Regions from separate parts of the Gottfriedia sp. NPDC057991 genome, predicted to be linked through region 4. Evidence: predicted binding sites of a transcription regulator. Region 4 holds the regulator's gene; each other region holds the start of a gene.
What was found. Region 4 encodes Rex, which represses fermentation and respiration genes when NADH is low (regulators of the CRP and FNR family bind a similar motif). Its sites were predicted from a motif close to TTGTGAAATATTTCACAA; they were not measured.
Positions count from the first base shown of each region.

Region 1: qoxA (cytochrome aa3 quinol oxidase subunit II) is a predicted target of Rex. The motif match lies at 2,526-2,543, and genes of this name have one in related genera.
Region 2: pflB (formate C-acetyltransferase) is a predicted target of Rex. The motif match lies at 2,170-2,187, and genes of this name have one in related genera.
Region 3: ACFVR2_RS04315 (nitrate/nitrite transporter) is a predicted target of Rex. The motif match lies at 4,193-4,210, and genes of this name have one in related genera.

Region 1 is NZ_JBHVQN010000001.1:1,430,988-1,436,922, reverse strand. It holds gene deoC (deoxyribose-phosphate aldolase) at 1-416, opposite strand, end outside; gene pdxR (MocR-like pyridoxine biosynthesis transcription factor PdxR) at 714-2,144, opposite strand; gene qoxA (cytochrome aa3 quinol oxidase subunit II) at 2,590-3,486, shown strand; gene qoxB (cytochrome aa3 quinol oxidase subunit I) at 3,536-5,479, shown strand; gene qoxC (cytochrome aa3 quinol oxidase subunit III) at 5,483-5,935, shown strand, end outside.
Region 2 is NZ_JBHVQN010000004.1:25,297-31,231, reverse strand. It holds gene ACFVR2_RS14660 (vWA domain-containing protein) at 1-1,011, opposite strand, end outside; gene ACFVR2_RS14655 (ATP-binding protein) at 1,031-1,924, opposite strand; gene pflB (formate C-acetyltransferase) at 2,302-4,527, shown strand; gene pflA (pyruvate formate-lyase-activating protein) at 4,622-5,371, shown strand; gene ACFVR2_RS14640 (hypothetical protein) at 5,549-5,728, shown strand; gene ACFVR2_RS14635 (YfhE family protein) at 5,824-5,935, opposite strand, start outside.
Region 3 is NZ_JBHVQN010000001.1:853,513-859,447, forward strand. It holds gene ACFVR2_RS04290 (4Fe-4S dicluster domain-containing protein) at 1-251, shown strand, start outside; gene ACFVR2_RS04295 (QcrA and Rieske domain-containing protein) at 284-817, shown strand; gene ACFVR2_RS04300 (hypothetical protein) at 807-1,001, shown strand; gene ACFVR2_RS04305 (hypothetical protein) at 1,153-1,689, opposite strand; gene ACFVR2_RS04310 (hemerythrin domain-containing protein) at 1,903-2,139, opposite strand; gene ACFVR2_RS04315 (nitrate/nitrite transporter) at 2,611-4,119, opposite strand; gene ACFVR2_RS04320 (cyclic nucleotide-binding domain-containing protein) at 4,250-4,693, opposite strand; gene ACFVR2_RS04325 (Crp/Fnr family transcriptional regulator) at 5,002-5,718, opposite strand.
Region 4 is NZ_JBHVQN010000015.1:10,086-16,020, reverse strand. It holds gene rimI (ribosomal protein S18-alanine N-acetyltransferase) at 1-415, shown strand, start outside; gene tsaD (tRNA (adenosine(37)-N6)-threonylcarbamoyltransferase complex transferase subunit TsaD) at 412-1,434, shown strand; gene ACFVR2_RS24945 (ABC-F family ATP-binding cassette domain-containing protein) at 1,652-3,577, opposite strand; gene ACFVR2_RS24940 (redox-sensing transcriptional repressor Rex) at 3,739-4,365, shown strand; gene ACFVR2_RS24935 (CPBP family intramembrane glutamic endopeptidase) at 4,406-5,077, opposite strand; gene groES (co-chaperone GroES) at 5,352-5,636, shown strand; gene groL (chaperonin GroEL) at 5,696-5,935, shown strand, end outside.

The DNA of each region.
Region 1 (5,935 bases), on a different contig from region 4:
GCTACTTGTATTTCTTCATCTATTAAAAGACACGCCTCTATAATAACTTTAACTAAAGCTTTTCCATTCACAGCTTCTACTACAGCGTTAATATCTTTTTCCACTAGATCATAATTTTCACTTTTCAAAGCACCTATATTTATGACCATATCTATTTCTGTAGCCCCATTTTCAATCGCATTTTTAGTTTCAAATACTTTGGTTTCTATTGTATTAGCACCTAATGGAAATCCGATTACAGTACATACGTTAACATCAGATTGACTTACGAGTTTTGAGGCTAATTTTACCCAAGTAGGATTTACAACTACTGAAGCAAATCCGAATTCCATCGCTTCATAACATAACTTTATAATGCCTACTTCATCAGTATCTGGCGATAATAATGTGTGATCAATAATATTTGTATATTCCATGGTTTACTCCCCTTATCAATTTTGTGTTTTGAACTCTGTGTTGATTCCACTGAATCTGCTATATTTCTAAAAATATATATTTACATAGTTTAATAGCAATTGGAAAAGTGAAAGATAATTGTGAATCAATTCACTCTATAAACTATCATGTAACGTTATGAATTCGTGGATTGTTTCCACAGTTTCATTATAAAAAATCTGTAAAAATTTAAACCGTCCAATGTAGCACTTTTTAGCCCATCCACTTACAAAATAATGAATAAAAAAAAGAACCATGATAATTACATGATTCCTAGTTCAAATAGATTTGAGTGCTTTAGAAAATCTTTTTATCCCTTCATCAATTGACTTTTCATCCTCTCTTGCAAATGTAAAACGGACAAACCCTTTTTCGGATCCCATTGTTGAACCCGGTGCAAAGATTACCCCTTTTTTGATTGATTCTTCTAGTAATTGTACTTCATTAACTTCCTTTTTTAATTTACACCAAATATGGATACCACCCTGAGGCTCAGTAAATTCTACCTGATCCTTTAAATAAAACAGGAGGCTTTTGACAATTTGATTTCTTCTTTTTTCTAGCTGCTTCACTAAATTTTTAATATGTAAATGAAAATTTTCAGCTTCTAAAAAGTCATTTGCAATCCATTGTGTAAATCCAGAATGACCAAAATCTATTTGTTGTTTAGCATCCGATAATCTTTCAATTACAGCTTTTGGACCAATTATCCACCCAATCCTTAATCCAGAAGCTACAATCTTTGACAAGGAGCTTATATATAATACATTTCCATTTTCATCCATTGATTTTAATGTAGAGACAGTTTCTCCATTAAAAGACGTTAAACTATATGGATCGTCTTCAATCACAGGAATACCAAGTTCTGAAGATATATCTAATATGGACTTACGCCGGTCATGGCTTAGATTAGTTCCGGTCGGATTTTGATAGGTTGGATTTAAGAACAGCATTCTGATTCTGTGTTTTTTATGTAATTCGATTATATCTTTTGGGTTTACCCCATTATGATCTACCGGTAGTAAATAAGTTTTAACCCCAGCTGATTTAAAAATCGGTAGATTGAATGCATATGAAGGATTTTCAATAGCTACTGAATCTCCAGGGTTTAGCAAACATTGAACAACTAAATATAATGCTTGTTGAGCACCTGATGTAATTAAAATTGATGAAGAATTCGTTTCAATTTTTCGATACTGTTTAACATGCTTTACTATTGTCTCTCTTAATAATTTGTAACCCTGTGGATGATCATATCCAAGACTCCCAATGAATGATCGAGTGGAGGTAATTTCTCTTAATGATTTCATGGGAAATAAATCTTCTGACAACTCACCACTAGCTAAATTAATTAACTTATCGTCTGCTGTCTTTTGACGAATTCTTTGAGTTACAGGCAAATTTGGTAGAAAAGAGCCAGCTTCAACATATCTGTTCCAACTGGGTATTCGCTTCTTAGTAATCCCCCAAATATCTTTACTTATAGTTGTTCCGCTTCCTCTATTTCTTTCAATAAGTCCATTTGATTCCAATTCATCATAAGCTGCAACTACTGTGCTTCGATTAATGTTAAATTCTTTTGCTAAATGCCTTTCTGAAGGAAGAGGTTTATCTAGTGGAAAAGTACCGTTAACTATTCCTTCTTCGATGTACTCCGCAAGTTGTTTATAGATAGCTTTTTTCGCTTCACGATTGGGTTTCCATTCCATTGACAATATTCCTCGCAATTCATTATTCTTTCTCACATAAATGTATATTTAATTCTTATTTTCAACCTACTATGAAACCTATTTTTAACGACTTAGTATTAATAAAATAATTCATCTATTATAGTTTAATTTCCTTGATTCCTACTCATCCAATTATCCAATAGTTTTACCATCCACTTTACAAAAAAACAATATTTCCATCAAAAATTGTTAAGTAGACAATCTGAAGAAAACCAGAATTATCAACTATTGATACTTGATTTTGAAATCAAATATCACTTCAAATACTTGTAAAATCACTTTTTTTTTAATGTGAACATTTATTGACAGAAATTCCGATTACGTTGACTTTCAATATTTTTGGTTCTATATTTTAACCAATTGTGAATCAAATCAACTCGATAATTACGTTATGAAATGAAAATAATCGAAAAGGAGTTTGTTCATGAAGAATAAATGGACCTTACAAACTTTTTTTATTTCTATTCTCATTTTGTTATCTGGTTGCGAACGAGTAAAGGTGTTGGATCCTAAAGGACCTCAAGCTCAGACTCAAGCGAAAGATATTATGTTATCCATTTGGATTATGTCTTTAATTGTCTTGGTCGTCTTCCTTATTTTAGGTTATATGCTATTTAAATATCGTTCATCTAAGCAAAGTAACGATTATGAACCTCTTAAAATTAAAGGTAGTGTAATGGTTGAAATGATTTGTGTTGGGATTCCAGTATTGATCATCATTTTTCTTTCAATCGTTTCGGTACAAAGCAACAATAAGGTCGAGTCTGCCCCGACTGGATATGCAAATAAGAAACCATTAATAATTTACGCAACTTCATCTAATTGGAAATGGCATTTCAGTTATCCAGAAGAAAATATTGAGACGGTAAATTACTTATATATTCCAACAAATAGACCACTAGAATTTAAATTATATTCAGACGGTCCAATCACAAGTTTTTGGATTCCACAATTGGGGGGGCAAAAATACGCTATGTCAGACATGGTCACTACATTATACTTAGCAGCTGATGTTCCAGGTGAATATATGGGACGTAATGCAAATTTCAGTGGGAAAGGATTTGCTGAAAATACTTTTAATGTTGAAGCGGTCCCTGTAAACAAATTTAATAATTGGGTTAAAGATGTTAAGAAAACCGCTCCACTTCTAACAAAAGAAAAGTTCACACAGTTGTTAAAACCAGGGCATCTTGGAGAATTAACGTTTACTGGAACTCACTTGGAGTACTTACCTCCAAATGAAGAAGGTCATAGTCATCACTCTAGTGAAAATGAAATGGACTCTGAAATGGAACAGCATTCAAAACACTCTAGTCATTAATCTTTCGGTAATTTTCAAATATAAATGTAGTTAAAGGAGTTAATGTATTATGGAATTTTTTGAGCGATTTGCGATTCCACATCCAAACCCTGCTATTTATGCATCGATGATCGCTATTGGAATAACTGTAATTGCTATTGTAGCTGGTTTAACCTATTTCAAAAAATGGGGTTATTTATGGAGAGAATGGTTAACAACCGTTGATCATAAACGAATTGGAATTATGTATCTATTATCTGCATTGCTAATGCTTTTCCGTGGTGGTGTAGATGCCATTTTGATGCGGGCTCAGACGGCCGTTCCTGAAAATACGTTGTTAGATGCACAGCATTATAACGAAATATTTACGACTCATGGGCTTGTCATGATTATTTTTATGGCTATGCCATTTATCTATGCTCTCATGAACTTTGTTGTACCTCTTCAAATTGGTGCACGTGATGTAGCATTCCCACGTTTAAATGCACTTAGCTTTTGGTTGTTTTTTATGGGAGCGATGTTATTAAATATCTCATTTGTAATTGGAGGATCTCCAGATGCTGGATGGACCTCATATTTCCCACTTGCTGGTAACGAACTGAGTAATTCAGTTGGCTCAAACTATTATATGATTGCACTCCAAATTGCTGGACTTGGTACTTTGCTTTCTGGAATTAATTTTGTCACAACGATTTTAAAAATGAGGGCACCGGGTATTACACTTTTTAAAATGCCAATTTTCACTTGGTCTGCTCTTACGGCAAATGTAATTGTAGTATTTGCATTTCCAGTTTTAACAGTGGCACTTTTGATGGGTACGATGGACAGACTTTTCGGTACAAATTTCTTTACAACGACAAATGGTGGGATGGATATGCTTTGGGCAAATCTCTTTTGGGTATGGGGACACCCAGAAGTATATATCCTGGTTTTACCCGCTTTCGGTGTCTATAGTGAGATCATCTCCACATTTGCACGTCGAAACTTATATGGATATAAATCAATGGTTTACTCAATGTTAATTATCTCTTTTCTATCATTCTTAGTTTGGACTCATCACTTCTTTACAATGGGTCAAGGTGCATTAACGAATAGTATATTCTCAATTACAACAATGGCAATCGCCATTCCAACTGGAATTAAAATCTTTAATTGGCTGTTCACGCTTTGGAGAGGTAAAATCGTTTTTACCGTTCCGATGTTATATTCTGTAGGTTTCATTCCAATCTTTACGATTGGCGGTGTAACTGGCGTGATGCTTGGGATGTCTGCCGCTGATTATCAATACCATAATACGATGTTTTTAGTAGCCCATTTCCATTACACAATCATTCCAGGTGTCGTTTTTGCCATGATAGCTGGACTTACCTACTGGTGGCCTAAAATGTTTGGTTTTATGTTAAATGAACGAATTGGAAAATGGGCATTCTGGTTTATCGCAATTAGCTTTAACGTAACATTTTTCCCAATGTTCTTTACTGGATTAAATGGGCAAGCTCGTCGTATGTATACTTATTCAGAATCTACTGGATTTGGTCCATTGAATTTATTATCTTTTATTGGAGCAATTGGATTGGCAGTAGGGTTTATCTTACTAGTCTTTAACATTTATTATAGTATTCGTTATGCATCTAGGAATATTAGCTCAGACCCATGGGATGCTCGTACTTTAGAATGGGCTACTCATAGTCCAGTTCCTTCTTATAATTTCGCTATTACCCCTGAAATACATTCGATTGAAGCATTTTGGGATGCGAAGAAATTAGGAATACCGATCTTTAAAGGGCATTATGATAAAATTCATATGCCAAATAATAGTGGCGCACCTTTTATCATGGGTTGCATTATATTTGTTTTTGGATTCTCATTTGTCTTTTCAATGTGGATTCCTGTAATTATTTCTGCAATAGGAATCTTTGTTTTAATGGGGCTTCGTTCTTTTGAAATTGATAAAGGCCACTATATTCCTGTAGAAAAAATTAGAGAAAATGAAAATGAATTTAGAGGTGCCTAATCGATGAAATTAATAAATTCACTCCCATTAGAATATAGTACAGAACAAAATCAACTAAACATATTAGGGTTTTGGATATTTATAGGTGCAGAAATCATGCTTTTCGGAACTCTTTTTGCCTCTTATTTTACATTAGTCAATCGAACTGGACATGGTCCTACTGGGGCAGAAATTTTTGAAATTACACCGGTATTAATTGAAACGATTGTTTTATTAGCGAGTAGCTTTGTTATAGGATTAGCAATCCATGCTATGCGTATTGGTCGAAAAACTGCAGTAATTTCATTTTTTGCGATTACACTAATTCTTGGTTTAGTATTTGTAAGTTTTGAGATATCAGAATTCGTACATTATATGCATATGGGTGCAGAATTACAAACAAGCGCATTTACTGCAATTCTATTAACAACTCTAGGTACACATGGAGCTCATGTTACACTTGGATTTTTTTGGGGA
Region 2 (5,935 bases), on a different contig from region 4:
TTGCTGTGAAGAGGATGAATTCGTAGCCTCATGTGAATCAGTTTGTTTTGACTTTTTATTCTCTCCTTGTTTGGAGGAACCAAATGCATTTGCAATTGCCTGATCGCCGGCCTCTTCTTCTCGTGCAAAATTTGCTTTAATAGAAGTTTTTGTACCACTTTCAACTTCAAATCGTAAAAAATTATCATCTGTTTCATTATTTTTACTTTCTCTATGCCAGGTTGATAATCTCTCATCTTCGCTATTTCTTTCATCAAGACCCTCTTGCTGGTCGTCATTTTGAAGCTCTTTTACCTTACTATTACATGAAGTTAATTCATTAATTTTATTTAATGGTAAATAGCCAAAGTATGTGTGAATCATATCTTCCCTATACAGTGAGAGTAATCTCTGCTGCACTCTATATACAATAGAAGCAATATCACTTGTTTTCTTAGCTTCAAAAGCTTGAAAGAGGATGGGTAAAATATCCTCGAGTTGTTCATTCGTTTGATAAGTTAATTGAGTAGAAGTAAGTGAAAGATAAATTAAACAAAACAATTGATCTAATTGGAAATTACGCATTTCATTTGCTTTAAATTGTGATTGAAAATAATGTCTATATATATTTTTTCTCGTAGAAAATAATTGTCTTGTACCTGGTCTTTGATGAATTATCAACTCTTCAAGTCGGATATCCTCTAGAAGGACAAATAATTGTGTGAAAAAACTTTTTAAATGTGTTTCTTGCAATTCCTTTAATGTATCTTTGAATTCACTAAAATCTGAGTAATGTTTATTACCTAAAGCTTTTAAGTACACATCTGATTTCAAACCTTGTAACTGTGTACTATGCTCTTGTGTATCCCAAAAATGACTTACAGTAAATTTTTCTTCTTCATCGTCGTAATACGCCTGAAAATCAAATTCTAAAAATGAATTACGATCTTTCGAAAGAGAAATCGATAAATTTTCCATTTGAAGAAAAGTGGAAGCGTCGATTTTTTTATTGTTAAAAATGATTTGTTTCATATATTAATCATCACTCATTTCAAGAAAGAAAATAACTTTCAGCTAGTTCTCTAACAGTTTCACGCTCAATGTCATCACTTAATTTAGCGATAATTGTTCGTTCAATCGCTCGAAGTACTGGTATATGAACAGATAAATCACATGCGTCAAGAACACCACGAATACTTGCTGCATCTTCACTAATTCTGCCTTCGCTTGCTAATGGAATTAAATCACTTGAAAAACTTGTGAATTTCTTAAGTAGTTCTTCATCTTTAAGCTCAGATTCATCTTTTAATAACTGAAGTAATGATTCTCCGTTAATGTATGGAACATCTATAATAATGAAGCGATTTTTTAAAGCTTCATTTAATTCGCTTGTTCCTACATATCCTTCATTAATTGCTGCGATTACTCTAAAGTTTTCGTCACCTTTTACTACTTCTTGAGTAAATGGATTTGTAATCATTTTTCGATAATCAAGTGCACCATGTAGTAATGGTAATGTTTCTGGTTTAGCCATGTTAATTTCATCGATATATAAAATATGACCTTTCTTCATTGCTTTCATTAAAGGTCCATCGATGAATATTACTTCAGATCCGTTCGTGTTAGAAGTAATTGTGTTGTAACCAACAATTCCTTCTAAATCTAAATCGACTGAACAGTTTATGCTATGCATTGGTTGATAAAACAATTTTGATAGAGTCTCAGCTAAAACGGTTTTACCACTTCCTGTTGGACCTTTTAATAATATATTTTTTCCAAGTAGAAGGGCAGTAATAGCATCTTCTAAAATGGTTTTGTCTTGAGAAACATATTGTTTTGTTCCGATTAATAATTGCTCTTCTTTTAGAACTTTTTGAATTTGTTCATTATATATTAAATTTAATTTTTCATTAATCGAACTTGAAAGATTTAGTTGTGTATTCATAAATTACTCCTTTAAATAAACATTGTTCAATTTCGTTTTTGTATTAACCATAGTATTATCACATATCCGAATTGTGAATGTCTTGTCCATATTTTTTAGTGAATTTGCTAATACAGTTTCTATCTTTTGAGTATAACAGTTTGTTGTTTAACAGGAAAGTTTTCAGAGCGAATTACTATATATATGAAGCAACTGTAATTTAGTGGAAAGAATTAGGTGTTAGTATTATTAACATCAAAACTACTTTGTTCAATATTTCACAATATGTTCATAATTTAAGTGAAAGTTTCAGTTCATCGTATGATAAATTATATACGTAATCTGTTATATACCTAATTAGCTTTCTGTATTATATACAGAAGAGGAGGAGTAATACGATGGAACAATGGAGACAATTTGAAACTGGACGATGGGAAAAATCGATTGATGTAAGAGACTTTATTCAAAAAAATGTTAATTCTTATGTTGGAGATGAATCTTTTCTTGTTGGTCCAACTGATGCAACTAGCAAGCTTTGGGATATAGTACTTAAGCTATCTAAAGAAGAACGCCAAAAGGGCGGAGTTTTAGATATGGATACGAAAATTGTATCTACGATCACTTCACACGAACCAGGTTACTTAGAAAAAGAATTAGAACAAATTGTTGGATTCCAAACGGATAAACCTTTTAAAAGATCATTACAACCATTTGGTGGAATTCGAATGGCTGAAGCATCATGTGAATCTTATGGATATAAAGTTGATGAAGAAATAAGCAAAATATTTACAGAATATCGAAAAACGCATAATCAAGGCGTATTTGATGCTTATACAGCAGAGATGAAAGCAGCAAGGCGTTCAGGCGTTATTACTGGTCTACCTGATGCATATGGTCGAGGAAGAATTATAGGTGACTATAGAAGAGTAACACTATATGGTGTAGATCGACTAATTAAAGATAAAATTGATACATTAAATAAAATGACAAGTGTAATGTCAGAAGAAGTAATACGAGATCGTGAAGAACTAAATGAACAAATTCGTGCATTAAATGAATTAAAACAAATGGCTGCAAAACATGGATTTGATATTTCTGGACCGGCAACAAATGCAAAAGAAGCTTTCCAGTGGTTATATTTTGGTTATTTAGCAGCTATAAAAGAGCAAAATGGGGCGGCGATGAGTTTAGGTCGAGTTTCAACATTTTTAGATATTTATATTGAACGCGATATTGAAGAGAATACTTTAACCGAAAAAGAAGCACAAGAATTAGTCGATCATTTTGTAATGAAACTACGATTAGTTATGTTTGCTCGTACCCCTGATTATAATGAATTATTTTCTGGCGATCCTACTTGGGTAACAGAATCAATCGGTGGAATAGGAATAGATGGTCGTCCACTTGTAACGAAAAACTCATTCCGCTTTTTAAATACTTTAGATAATTTAGGACCAGCTCCAGAACCAAACTTAACTGTCCTTTGGTCAGAAAAACTACCAGTTGGATTTAAACAATATTGCGCTAAAATGTCGATTAAAACTAGCTCAATTCAATATGAAAATGATGATATCATGCGTCCGGAATATGGTGATGATTATGGTATTGCATGTTGCGTATCCGCTATGACAATCGGTAAACAAATGCAATTCTTTGGTGCACGTGCAAATCTTGCTAAAGCACTATTATACGCAATTAACGGTGGTAAAGACGAAAAGTCAAAAGCTCAAGTAGCACCTATGTATGCTCCGATTACATCTGAGTATCTTGACTATGAAGAAGTGAAAATGAAGTTCGACGTTTTATTAGATTGGTTAGCAGGCTTATATGTTAATACATTAAATTGTATCCACTTTATGCATGATAAATATAGCTATGAACGAATTGAAATGGCGTTACATGATGCAAACGTAAAACGTACAATGGCAACAGGTATTGCAGGATTGTCAGTATGTGCTGATTCATTATCAGCAATTAAGCATGCAAATGTTAAAACAATTCGCGATGAGAATGGAATCGTTGTTGATTTTGAAATTGAAGGAGACTATCCAAAATACGGGAACAACAATGATCTTGTAGATGAAATTGCAGTAGAACTTGTTGAAAGCTTTATGGCAAAAGTAAGAAAGCATAAAACATATCGTAATTCAATTCATACAACATCAGTGCTAACGATTACGTCTAATGTTGTTTATGGTAAAAAGACAGGTAATACACCAGACGGAAGAAAAGCAGGTGAACCATTTGCTCCTGGTGCCAATCCATTACATGGTCGCGATACAAATGGAGCTCTAGCATCATTAAGTTCAGTAGCGAAATTACCTTACGAAGATGCACAAGATGGAATTTCAAATACTTTCTCAATCGTTCCGAAAGCTTTAGGTAAAGACGAGAGTACACAAATATTAAACTTAGTAGCAATGTTAGATGGATATACAGAAAAAGGTGGTCATCACTTAAACGTAAATGTATTCAACCGAGAAACATTAATGGATGCGATGGAACATCCTGAAGAATATCCGCAATTAACGATTAGAGTCTCGGGTTATGCAGTTAACTTCATAAAACTAACTAGGGAACAACAAATTGACGTAATCAATAGAACTTTCCACGGTTCTATGTAAAAATCCCAGTATTTAAAGCCTAGTGGGGGACATGCTTCACTAGGCTTTAATATTTTTACTAAATCAGAAAAAAATAGTGAAGAGGAGAATGGCAATGATTTCAGGAAATATACATTCAATTGAAACTTGTGGAACTGTCGATGGACCAGGTCTTAGATATGTAATCTTTACGCAAGGATGTTTATTAAGATGTCAATATTGTCATAACGCAGATACGTGGAAAATCGGCGCAGGTAAAGAAATGTCAGTTGATCAATTAATGAAGGATATCAAGACGTATATTCCATTTATGAGATCATCTGGAGGTGGCGTTACGGTTAGTGGTGGAGAACCATTATTACAATTAGACTTTCTATTAGAACTGTTTAAATCTTGTAGAAAAAATGGAATTCATACAACAATTGATACATCTGGTGGATGTTTCAGTACTGATCCAAATTTTCTTTTAAAATTAGACGAAGTATTAGAATACACTGATTTAGTATTATTAGATTTAAAGCATTTTGACGAAAAAAAACATATAAAACTTACTGGAAAATCAAATGAGCAAATTAAAAGTTTTGCTAAATACTTGAGCAAGAAAAATATCCCGGTTTGGATTAGGCATGTCTTAGTTCCTGGAATTACCGACTCAGAAGATGATCTAATAAAACTAGGTGGTTTTATAAACACTTTAGGTAACGTGGAAAAAGTAGAAATTTTACCGTATCATCAATTAGGAGTATACAAATGGGAAGCATTAGGATTAAAATATCCCTTAAAAGATATTCAACCACCTTCAAATGAAAGTGTTAATCATGCTTATCAACTATTAACTCAAAAGAAAGAATTACAAACTTGTTAATAAAACTAATTACTTTGAACTGTCCTTTAAATGTTAGTAGGCGTCTAACATTTAAAGGACAGTTTATTTTGATAGCTTTTTATTATTATTTAGACGATTGACTAAAATAAATTTGTGGTTAGTGAATATAATGAAAAATAGTTATTTATAGTTTCTTATTTTAAAGGGTGAAATTTTATGAAGGAGTTTCGATTTTCGTGGTATGTTTTACTAGATGATCAGAATGGAATCGAAGGGGGATCTTTTGTTCGAGGAGAAAAAATTGAAGATGAAATGCATCGAATAAAAGAAAAACTTAGTAAGGAATATTATGTGAGACCGTCTTCGGTTTATATTTTTGAATCAAGTGAAATTTAAATAAGATATTGTAAATTTTGAAAGCTGTATAACTAGTTATAAAGTTATTCTAGAAAAACAAAAAAGGCTTCCTAAGAAAGCCTTTTTGAATAAAATTATTTGCCTACTCCATTAAAATTAGTATAACCTGCAGCGCGATCAGCTCTCTTAAATTCCTTTGCATATAATACTTCTTGAGTAGAACTTAAATTACGTCTCGTTTTATCT
Region 3 (5,935 bases), on a different contig from region 4:
TCGGTATTCCTAAGTTCGATTTTGAAGAAAATAAAATGTACAAATGTGACATGTGCTACGATCGCTCAAAATACGATATTGCACCAATGTGTGCTTCTGTATGTCCTAGTGATGCGATTCGTTTTATTGACTTTGATGAAATGCAGCAGCTACGTAGAAAAAGAACTCAGATGAATCTCGTTGAAGGTAAAAAACCACAGGAAGGAAATAAGTGGGAATACGTTCCAGAATTCTTTGGAGTCTATACGTAAATAAGAACAATAAGGCGAAAGGAGACGTACATATGTCTCAAGAAAATAAAAGTAAACGAAATGTAAGAGAATCAAATGATGATATGATTAACTTAATCGATAACTTGAACAGGGATGATGATTTAAAATTAAACAGAAGATCTTTTCTAAAGTCCGTTGTAGGTGCTTCTATGGCTCTTGGATTAGCAACTGTTCCATTTTCAGCTATTGCCCTTAATAACAAGAAAGAAGATTTAAACAGACAAAAGATTATCAGTTTGAAAGACTTACCAAAAGATAGTTCAATAAACTTTCATTATCCAACAGTAGATGAACCTGCGATACTAGTATACACAAAAGATGGTAATCTAAAGGCCTATAATAATAAATGCACTCATTTACAATGCCCTGTTTTTTATGATAAGGAAGAATCCAAGCTATTGTGCCCTTGTCACCGAGGATTCTTTAGCGTGGACAATGGTCAGCCTCTAGCTGGTCCACCTCAGCGTGAATTACCACTGATTGAGTTAGAAGTAAAAAATGGAGTTGTTTATGCAGTCGGAAGGAAAGTCCGTCATGGTTCATAAAAAATATTGGATAATCATATTTATAACTTTAATTGTTAATGTAGTGATGCTTCAATGGACGATTGAGTCTTTTTATGGTGAAAATTATGAACATGTTAGGTTATTTTCTGTTATAGGAGTTCTTTCTGCTATCGTTTGCTTTCTTACTTACTTAGAATGGAGAAAGAAAGAATATCGAAAATAATCAAGGTTAACAGATCGAGTGTATGCAGGAAAGTAGTAATAAAAATCCCCCGGTTAAAAATAACTGGGGGATTATTTTTGTGGATTTTACGATATACAAAAAACAAATCAATAATAGAGTTTGGGCTTTAAAATATATTAAGTATTTTCAGTTACCACTCGTTTGTTGCTTCAATTAATAAATTGCTTCCTTTAATGGATCTCTCACCAAAATGTGTAATCAATGTACATTCTGTAATATTTGATAACTGATCAACCATCTTGTAGCTAATAAACATACCAGAGGCAATTTCTTTGTTTGTTTCATCGAATACTCGTACTTTTTTTCCTTCTAAAGTACGTAGTTTAGCCTTTTGAAGAAAGGCGACCCAATAGTCCCAATTTGTAATGATATATGCTCCTTCTCCATTTGTTAAGTAGCCTAATAAACTTTGAGAATCATTATATTCAGCTTTAAGCACTAGAATAAGATTCTTAATAATGTGGTGTACGATTGTATATTGTTTTAGATTTAATTGTGGGGAGAAATTGATATTTAAAGATCTTTTATTTGATTCTATGACTCCTTCTAATTTAATGTTACTGTTAGTGTAAAAATACGTTCCATCTTGTATTCTAAACCCTTCCATATGTAGAGTATGCTCTATAGATTTATCGGGGCTAATAGCGTGTAATTCAACAGTTAACATGATGAATATCTCCTCCTGTGACTTTATCTCTTACGTTCGATTCATTTCTTATTATAGAAGATAACGAAGAAAGCTCCTGTGACATTTATTACAGGTAAGTGGGGGATACGTATGATAAACATAGTTAATCACATAAAAAGAAAGTGGTCCCAATTACTAGGACCACCTTATGTGTTTATTATTAAAGCATCAGGTCGCACCAAACCATTAGATTCAGTCTTTTATAACGCCTACTAAATTATTTTTTTCACTTTCAGATAGAATGTTTTGAGACATAGGAAACAACACCTGTTCTTCTTTCATAAAATGTGAAGTTAAAACATGATAAGCTTCAATTACTAGATTACAAATTTCATCAAAGTTAATGTTAATACTTATGTCCTCAGTTTTAGCGAGGAACTGTCTGATTAAATATTTCGCCTGATCATGTTCCATTTCCATTACTGCAATAGGGCCATTTCCCTTCCAATATGTTTAGCTATTAGTTCAAATAAATGATTTTCTTCTTTTTGTGAGTGAAGATCTAGTTTGGCTATAAATGTCATGACTTTGGAGCGTAGTTCTTCTAGTTTTTTTAATTTATTTTCTAGCAAACTTTCATTTATCAATGCATTTGAGCTTTCAAATAAATCCAACTTCTAAACATTTAATCCAGCATGTTCATCCTTAAGTAACTGTAAGGCTTCACATAATTCTACTTGATTATTATTTCCAATCATATTATGACATTCAAACATATTTTTTTCCTCCAAATAGAGTAATTCACTAACTTAATAATATAAAATATTGACTAACAGTAATGTGATTCTACTCACATTTGAAATGGGGATGGATTTTTGGAAAACTAAATAGACGGTTTCTTTTATCTGCTTCAGTGATGTTTTTGACAAGTTATAGATATAGGATAAACTACATTTTAAGTTAGTTTATTTTACTCTTACTTGTAGATAGATCACTAAATTGACCAATATAATAAATCACTTTCCCATTATCGTTACACACTTGAGTGATCGTCAGCCATTCTAAATAAACTTCACCATTTTTACGCTTGTTCCAAATTTCACCTTGCCAATTACCTTGATCTTTGAGCTGTTTCCAAAGTTGTGAATAAAATGCTTTGTTGTGATGTCCAGATTGAAGGATACTTGGCTTTTTCCCAAAGACTTCTTCTTTTTTGTAGCCTGTTACTTTAGTGAAGAAAGGATTTACTTTTTGAATTATGCCTTGTTCATTTGTAACCATCATTGCTTGGGCTGTATTTTCTAATATTTTATATTCCGTTTTTAATTTTTCACGGAAAGTCATCCATACGACAATAACAAAACTAAGAAGCGCAAACTCAGATAATGCCATAAATCCAATCGCATAATGTCCTGTCAAGCTAAACACAGTTGTTAAAATTAATGGTGGGAAGAAGCCTCCCAAACCTCCCATAGCAGCAACTAAGCCATTTACAATTCCAGCTTGTTTTGTAAAATAAAGTGGCACTAATTTAAAGATTGTACCGTTTCCGATCCCTGCACAAACTGCTACTAATAAAACCCCAACTGTGTATAGTTTAATAGTAGGAGAAAAAGATAATAGAACGCCTGAGAATGTTAGTCCACCAAAGACAAATAATAAAATATTGAAAGGATTGAATTTATCTGAAAGAAGACCACCGATTGGTCGGAAAAATGTTGCTAGAGCAATGAATCCAGCCGTACGTATACCAGCATCAACAGGACTTAAATTAAAATTATTAACTAAGAAATTTGGTAAATAGATTGTAAATGCAACAAACGACCCGAAAGTAATGAAATAGAATAAATTAAGTGACCATAAAGTAGAATTACGATAAACCTCTTTTACCTGCTTTACAATCGGAACATTTACTTTCTTCTCATTTTTATCACCAAAGATAAAATTTAATAGGGCAAACGCAATTAGTAATACTAAATAAAATCTGACTGTTGTTTCCCAACCAAATGATTTAGCTAAAACAGGTGCGGAAAATGCAGTAATGGCTGTACCGATATTACCAGATCCGTAGATTCCATTCACAAAACCATGTTTATTTGAAGAGTAATACTTTGGTAGTGAAGTTACTCCGATTGAAAAGATTGCACCACCTATACCAACAAACAATCCTCCAATAACTAAATCTAAAAGTGAATCAGCATGACTAATGAAAAATACAGGAAATAAAAGTGCAAGAAAACAGATGGTGAAAATAGGTCTAGCTCCAAATCGATTTGTGTAATACCCGATTGGAATACGGAGGATGCTTCCTAAAATTACAGGGATAGCAGTGACTAAAGAGACTTGACCATTTGTTAATTCAATATCTTGGCGAATATTTGGCATGAGTGAAGAAATGATTACCCATACCATGAACCCTACGATGAGACTTGATGTTTGAAGAGGTAATTGGATTTTAGAACTTTTCATATAATGATGCCCCTTTCAATGGATCAATAATAAAATTTACTAACTAAATATTACCAATCAATCGAAAGAAACGTTGTGAAGTATATCACACAAATGAGGCAAGGATGAAGAAGATATTTTAAATTATTCGTTAACTCATCATATTGAAAATTTCTTCGTAAGTACTTTGAAGGTTTTTATGTAAAGAGCGCAAAATATTACGTTTTAAAACAGGCTCTTTAATAGACAAGCTTTTTATAAATAAATATGGGACTTCTAAATATGTCGAAGACTGGGTAACTTCAAGAATAATAGAATTGTTAACATGAGTATGCAGAAAAATACTAGGTAAGCAAACATCACTTGATTTTAAGTAACCAATTTTATATTGAAGGCCACTCGATTCTCTCATATGAACATTTACCTTTCCGGTTAAAATGATAATCATATTCTGTTCACTGCGAATAGGTATATTTTCATTTGTTTCTCTAAAGTATAGATGGGAAGCATCAACTATTTTTCTTAAGAGTTTATGATTGATATCTTGAAACAAACAGAGGCTTTTCAAATAAAGTAAATAATCAGATTTATACATTTTTTTCTCTCCCTATATTACAAGAACGTATATTTTCATCATTATATAAAAACGATTTGAACCAAACTGTGACTCTTTTCACACATATAGCTAAAATAATAGCAATCAGATGTTGTGAAATCAGTAAGATAGATGGGAAAGGGGGGATTTTGCGGATCAAACTATCTTAAAGAGAAATACAAGTAAATAAAAAATAAATAACCTTAACTATTTAGTGCCTAAGTTAAGGTTACTTAATATCAAGCATTTAATTATGTTATGTAAAGACAAATTTAATCAGCTTAATACTTAAATAGTCTTATAGAGAACTAATCTATGTTACATATATCTTTTGGGCAGTTATCACAGCCGATTTCATTTTTAAGAAATTGTAAGTCTTTGATGATAATTTTTCCATCAGGCGAATAACTAATAACATTTTTTTTCTTTAAATCACTTAACATCCGATTAACACTTTCTCTAGTAGCGGCACAAAACTTAGCTAATTCTTGATTGGTAAGATGAATATTAAGAAGAATTCCGTTTTCTATTAATTCCCCGTAAGAGTTCGATATACGGATGAGTGTAGAGTAAAGTGCGCCTTTTTTACCACTTAATACTAAGTCTCGAATCTTTGTTTGATTTTTTCTGAGATGAGTAGAAATCCATTTCATAAATTCAAATGTCAATGGAGCATGGTTAATTAGTTTTTCCTCCAAAATATCTTTCGGAATGACCTGCACTTCTGCTGCTTCTAATGCGTAAGCGCTAAGCATATAATTTGCATCCTCTGAAAAGAGAGTCAATTCACCAATTAAGTCATCTTTTTTACAAATGCGAAGATTTAATTCATCACCATATAGAGTCAGCTTACTTATTTGGATCATTCCTGATTTAATTAGATACAATTCTTTAGCATCTTCACCTTCTTGAAATAAGAAGGTGCCTTTTTTTACTGGACGAGTTGATCCGATTGACTGTAATAAGGAAGCCAAATCTTCAGAAACGATTGAAAGGTCACTTTTTCTATTATTATTTTTTTCCATTAAAGTATCTCCGCTCCGTTAAAGTTGAACACCATGTTTTTATGTATTTATCAAGAAAACAAGTATTTTATGTATTACATTTATTATTATAATACCATTCTATTGAATAGCATAGAACTCTAAGGAGATAGAATTTGAAAAGATTGACGTTAGTAGGTTAAATTTGCATGTGGCAAATGGATAAGTAACTCCTCCAAAAAATTATTCTGGAACATAA
Region 4 (5,935 bases):
AGATTTAGATCAAATAGTAGAAATTGAAAATCAATCATTCCCAACACCCTGGACATATGACGCTTTTTATAATGAATTATATTCAAATCAATTTGCCAATTATATAGTGGCTGAAGTTGACGAGAAAATAATTGGCTATTGTGGATTATGGGTGGTCATTGACGAGGGACATATTACAAATATAGCTATTTTGCCAGATTATAGGGGAGTAGGTCTTGGTGAAAAGTTACTTCGAGCGGTAATGGAAACTGCTAAAAATCTTGGAGCTGATACATTAACATTAGAAGTAAGGGTATCGAATCATGTAGCAAAAGGACTGTATCGAAAGCTAGGATTCCAAGATGGTGGTATTCGAAAAAGCTATTATACAGATAATTTTGAGGATGCATTAGTTATGTGGGTGAATTTGAAATGATAAATGAAAATTGTTTAATTCTTGCTATTGAGACAAGCTGCGATGAAACATCAGCAGCAGTTGTTAAAAATGGAAATGAAATTTTAAGTAACGTAGTAGCTACTCAGATAGATATTCATAAACGTTTTGGTGGAGTTGTACCTGAAGTTGCATCACGATTACATGTTGAGCAAATAACTTTGGTAATTGAAGAAGCAATGAAGCAAGCGCAGGTAGAATATGAAGATCTAGCTGCCGTTGCTGTTACAGAAGGTCCAGGACTTGTAGGAGCGTTACTAATTGGGGTAAATGCGGCAAAAGCAATTGCATTTGCACAGGGTTTACCGCTTATAGGAGTTCACCACATTGCTGGTCATATTTATGCTAATCAACTAGTACAGCCCCTGCAATATCCGCTATTAGCCTTAGTAGTTTCTGGTGGACATACGGAGCTTGTCTACATGAAGGAAGATGGCATTTTTGAGGTTATAGGTGAAACAAGGGATGATGCAGCAGGAGAAGCTTATGATAAGGTCGCTAGAACACTTAAATTACCTTATCCAGGTGGTCCTCACATTGATCGTCTAGCGCAAGAAGGAACTGCAACTATTCCTTTTCCTAGAGCATGGTTAGAAGAGGGTAGCTATGATTTTAGTTTTAGTGGATTAAAGTCAGCAGTTATTAACTATATGCATAATGCTGAGCAAAGAGGCGAGGAAGTATCACCAGCTGATGTCGCAGCAAGCTTCCAAGAGAGTGTAATTGAAGTAATTGTTTCAAAAACAATACAAGCTTCAAAAGAATATGAAGTTAAACAAGTTTTATTAGCCGGCGGAGTAGCAGCTAATAAAGGGTTGAGAGCTACATTACAAAAAGAGATGAATGCTTTGAGTAATATAGAATTAGTTATACCACCACTATCACTTTGTACTGATAATGCTGCTATGATTGGCGCTGCTGCATTTATCCGTTTAAAACAAAGGAAACTAGGTAATTTGGCATTAAACGGGAATCCAGGCTTGGATTTAGAGAATATGTAAGAGGTACTTATTCACAATTTTTTTATGAAATGTGGATAAGTACTTTTTATTTGTTAAAAACTTATTAAACTATGTGCACAAAAATGTGAATAACATTGCTGTATTTCTGTGGATAATGTGTATAAACCTGTGTAAAAGCTAAATTATAATTGAAAATATGTGGATAAATATGTAGATAAGAAAAAACGGATAGCAAAAAGCATATCCGTTTAGTCAATTATTCTTGTAAGTTCTCCCATTCTTCCATTAGGTCTATTAACTTAGCTTCTAAATCATTTTTCTTATTTGTTAATTCCTGTACTAATTGAAAATCACCGTAAACTTCTGGCTTACATAATTCTAGTTCGATCGTCTCTATATCAAGCTCAGATTGAGATATATTACTTTCAATTTCCTCTATACGGCGCTGAGTTTGGCGGAGCTTTTTCTTTAATTCTTTGTCTTGTTGATAATCAGAAACTGGCTGAGAGGATTGTTTAACTTGAGTTAATGTAGCTTCTTTTTCTGCTTGTTCTTTTTCAAATGCTTCGTTTTTCTTAAATTGGTAATAGTCATAATCACCCAAATAAATTGATAATCCTGCTTTTGCTAGTTCAAAAGTTTTTGTGGATAATCTGTTCATAAAGTAACGATCATGAGAAACAAATAAAATTGTTCCAGGGTAATCTAATAAAGCATTTTCTAACACTTCTTTACTATCTAAATCTAAGTGGTTAGTAGGCTCATCAAGAATTAGGAAATTAGCTTTTTTCATCATAAGTTTAGCCAAAGCTAATCTTGCCTTTTCTCCACCACTTAAAGAAGTAACAATTTTTGTCACATCATCTCCAGAAAATAAAAAGTTCCCTAATATTGTTCGAATTTCTTGTTCGGCCTTTAATGGATAATCATCCCAAAGTTCTTCTAATACTCTCTTATTAGAAGTTAGTTTTGCTTGCTCTTGATCGTAGTAGCCTACCGAAACATTTGCACCGAAATCAATCGTTCCCTGTAATTTTTCTAAATCTCCAATAATCGTTTTAAGTAATGTCGATTTACCAACACCATTTGGACCGACTAATGCGACACTATCGCCTCGATTCAATACGAATTTCATTGGCTGATCAATTGTTGGGATACGATCATAGCCAATAAATAAATCTTGTACAGACAACACATCATTACCGCTTTGTTTTTCAATTGTAAATGAAAAATTAGCTGAAGACTCGTCTCCAAGTGGCCGGTCTAATCGTACCATTCGATCTAATTGTTTCCTTCGACTTTGCGCTCTTTTTGTAGTTGAAGCACGTGCAATATTACGCTGCACAAAATCTTCAAGTTTAGAGATTTCCTCTTGTTGTTTTTCGAACTGCTTTAGCTCTTGGTCATATTGAGCTGCCTTTAGATCAAGGTACTTACTATAATTACCAACAAATCGTTGATGCTTATGATTAGATATTTCATAAACAATATTAACAACTTGATCAAGGAAATATCGATCGTGGGAAACGATTAATACTGCACCAGGATATGACTGTAAGTAACGCTCTAACCAACTAAGAGTGTCGATATCCAAATGGTTAGTAGGCTCATCCAGAATTAACAAATCAGGCTTCGTCAATAATAGCTTACCTAATGCCAGTCTTGTCTTTTGTCCACCGCTTAACGAAGAAATTTTTGTTTCGTAGTCTTCATTACTAAAACCTAGACCACTAATAATTGAACGAATATCTGCTTCAAACTGGTAACCACCGTTTTCTTTGAATGTATATTGAAGATGATCATATTCATTCATAACCTTGTCATAAACCGCTTGGTTAGAATAGACATCCTCCCTAGTCATTTTAACTTCTAATTTTCTCATATTGTCTTGCATCTCTACTAAATGATTGAAAACAGTATAATATTCTTGCCATATCGTTTGATCGCTTTGTAAACCAGAGTTTTGGGCTAGGTAGCCTACAGTAACATCTTTAGGTTTATTTATTTCACCGCCATCATAGGATATTTCACCTGCTATGATTTTCAGTAATGTAGATTTTCCAGCACCATTACGTCCAACAATGGCAACTCGATCACTCGTTTGAACTTCTAATTTTATATTTGAAAGTATAATGTCACTACCAAAATACTTTGAGACATTATTTACTTGTAAAAGAATCATGGATAGCACCTCATTGCAAAATTTTTTATCTATGTAACTGTAGACTGTCAAAATTCTTAAATATAGTGTATATTTTACATTAGAACAAGTACTTTATTACTAAAATAAAGTCAAATTACACACCATAGTAAAAAGAATTACAGTAAGTGGGGGATTAAAAAATGGATTCGGAACAAATTAAAATTCCACAAGCTACTGCTAAACGTCTACCTTTATATTACCGTTTTATAAAGAATTTGTCTTTATCAGGTAAACAAAGAGTTTCTTCAGCAGAGTTAAGTGAAGCAGTAAAGGTAGATTCCGCTACAATCAGAAGAGATTTTTCTTATTTTGGAGCACTTGGTAAAAAGGGTTATGGCTATAACGTAAATTATTTATTAACTTTTTTCTCGAAAGCGCTTAACCAACATGAAGTTATGAAAGTTGCATTAATTGGTGTTGGTAATTTAGGAACTGCATTCTTACACTATAATTTTATAAAAAATAATAATACAAAAATTGAGATGGCCTTTGATATTGATCCAAATAAAATTGGTACTGAAATAGGTGGAGTACCCGTTTATAATCTAGATAATCTAGAGGATGTTATGAATGAAGATATTCAAATCGTTATATTAACTGTTCCTGCACCTGTGGCACAATCAATAGCTGATCGATTAAATGGAAAAAATATTAGAGGAATCTTAAATTTCACACCTGCTCGAATTAGCGTACCAGAACATATTCGCATTCATCATATAGACCTAGCAGTTGAACTACAAACATTGGCATATTTTTTACAACAATAAATTTATATTAAAATAAAAACCCCCAAAAGATTGGGGGTTTTTAATGTAAATTGATCTGCTGAAAAACTACAAAAGAGTTCATTAACATATGTGTTAAGATTGGAACCATAATTGAGTTTGTTCGTTTATATAGGTAACAAAATACAAAACCGATTAGAAAGTAAGATAAAAAGAAGGGCAAGTCTCCGTGCATAAGCGAAAAAATCGCTGAACTAATCCCAGCAGAAATAATAAATGGTAAACGATTATAAAGCCTTTTAAAAATGATTCGACGAAAAATAATCTCTTCTAAAATTGGTGCAACTAGACTTGGGATGATAATAAAAGCCGGGTTAAGCTTAGCAATGTTTATGATATTCTGAGTATTTTCTGAGCCCTTATGTAAATTAAATACATAAATTAAAATTAAATTACAAACAATTTGAGTTAGCATGGTTATGAAGTAACCTAAAATAACCCAATTTATTATTGTACGATAATTAGTTTTTAGATTCTTTATTCCTTCATAAATGGGCTTATGTAATAAGATAAGTATAATAATTAATCCGGTTACGAAACTAATACAACCCCATAATGCCACCGCTTCAAGAGAAGCTGTTTTCTGATCCACTCCAACGTATAAGTTACTTTTTAATAAATAGGGCACCCCAAAAACCGCTGAATACTGAAGAACGACATACGTTAATAAAATCCATAAATCTCTAGTTTTCAATACGATAGCTCCTTTGTGTTGATATTTTTCATAACCCAAAGGTTTATAACAACACGTACATTATTTTACTCGTTTCTCTTGTTTCTTAAAAGAAATTTTCACTTTTTATTTTACTTTTGATTGTAAAGAAAAAAACTTATTAAATTTCGACAAGAAAAGTGCCTGCTTCGGGCTTGCAAAATTTTTTGATATTATTTAAACTAATAATTGTGTTAGCACTCAATATACATGAGTGCTAAAAAATAATGATTTGATTATTGAGGAGGTATTACGCATGTTAAAGCCATTAGGTGATCGTGTTGTAATTGAGCTTGTTGAGTCTGAAGAAAAAACTGCTAGTGGTATCGTGTTACCAGGTAGTGCACAAGAAAAGCCACAAGAAGGCAAAGTTGTTGCAGTAGGTACTGGCCGAGTACTTGAAAATGGTGAGCGCGTTGCTTTAGAAGTATCTGTAGGTGACCGCATTATCTTCTCTAAATATTCAGGAACAGAAGTTAAGTACGGTGGTACTGAATACTTAGTACTTCGCGAAAACGATATACTTGCAATCATAGGTTAATAAAATAAAGATACTTAAATTAAAAAATATAGTTTTTATATTATAAGGAGGTCATTTTCATGGCAAAGGACATTAGATTTGGTGAAGAAGCACGTCGAGCAATGTTACGTGGTGTAGACGCTTTAGCTGATGCTGTAAAAGTAACTTTAGGACCAAAAGGACGTAACGTAGTTCTTGAGAAAAAATTCGGTTCTCCATTAATCACAAATGATGGTGTTACAATCGCTAAAGAAATCGAATTAGAAGATGCATTTGAAAATATGGGTGCAAAATTAGTTGCAGAAGTTGCTAGCAAAACG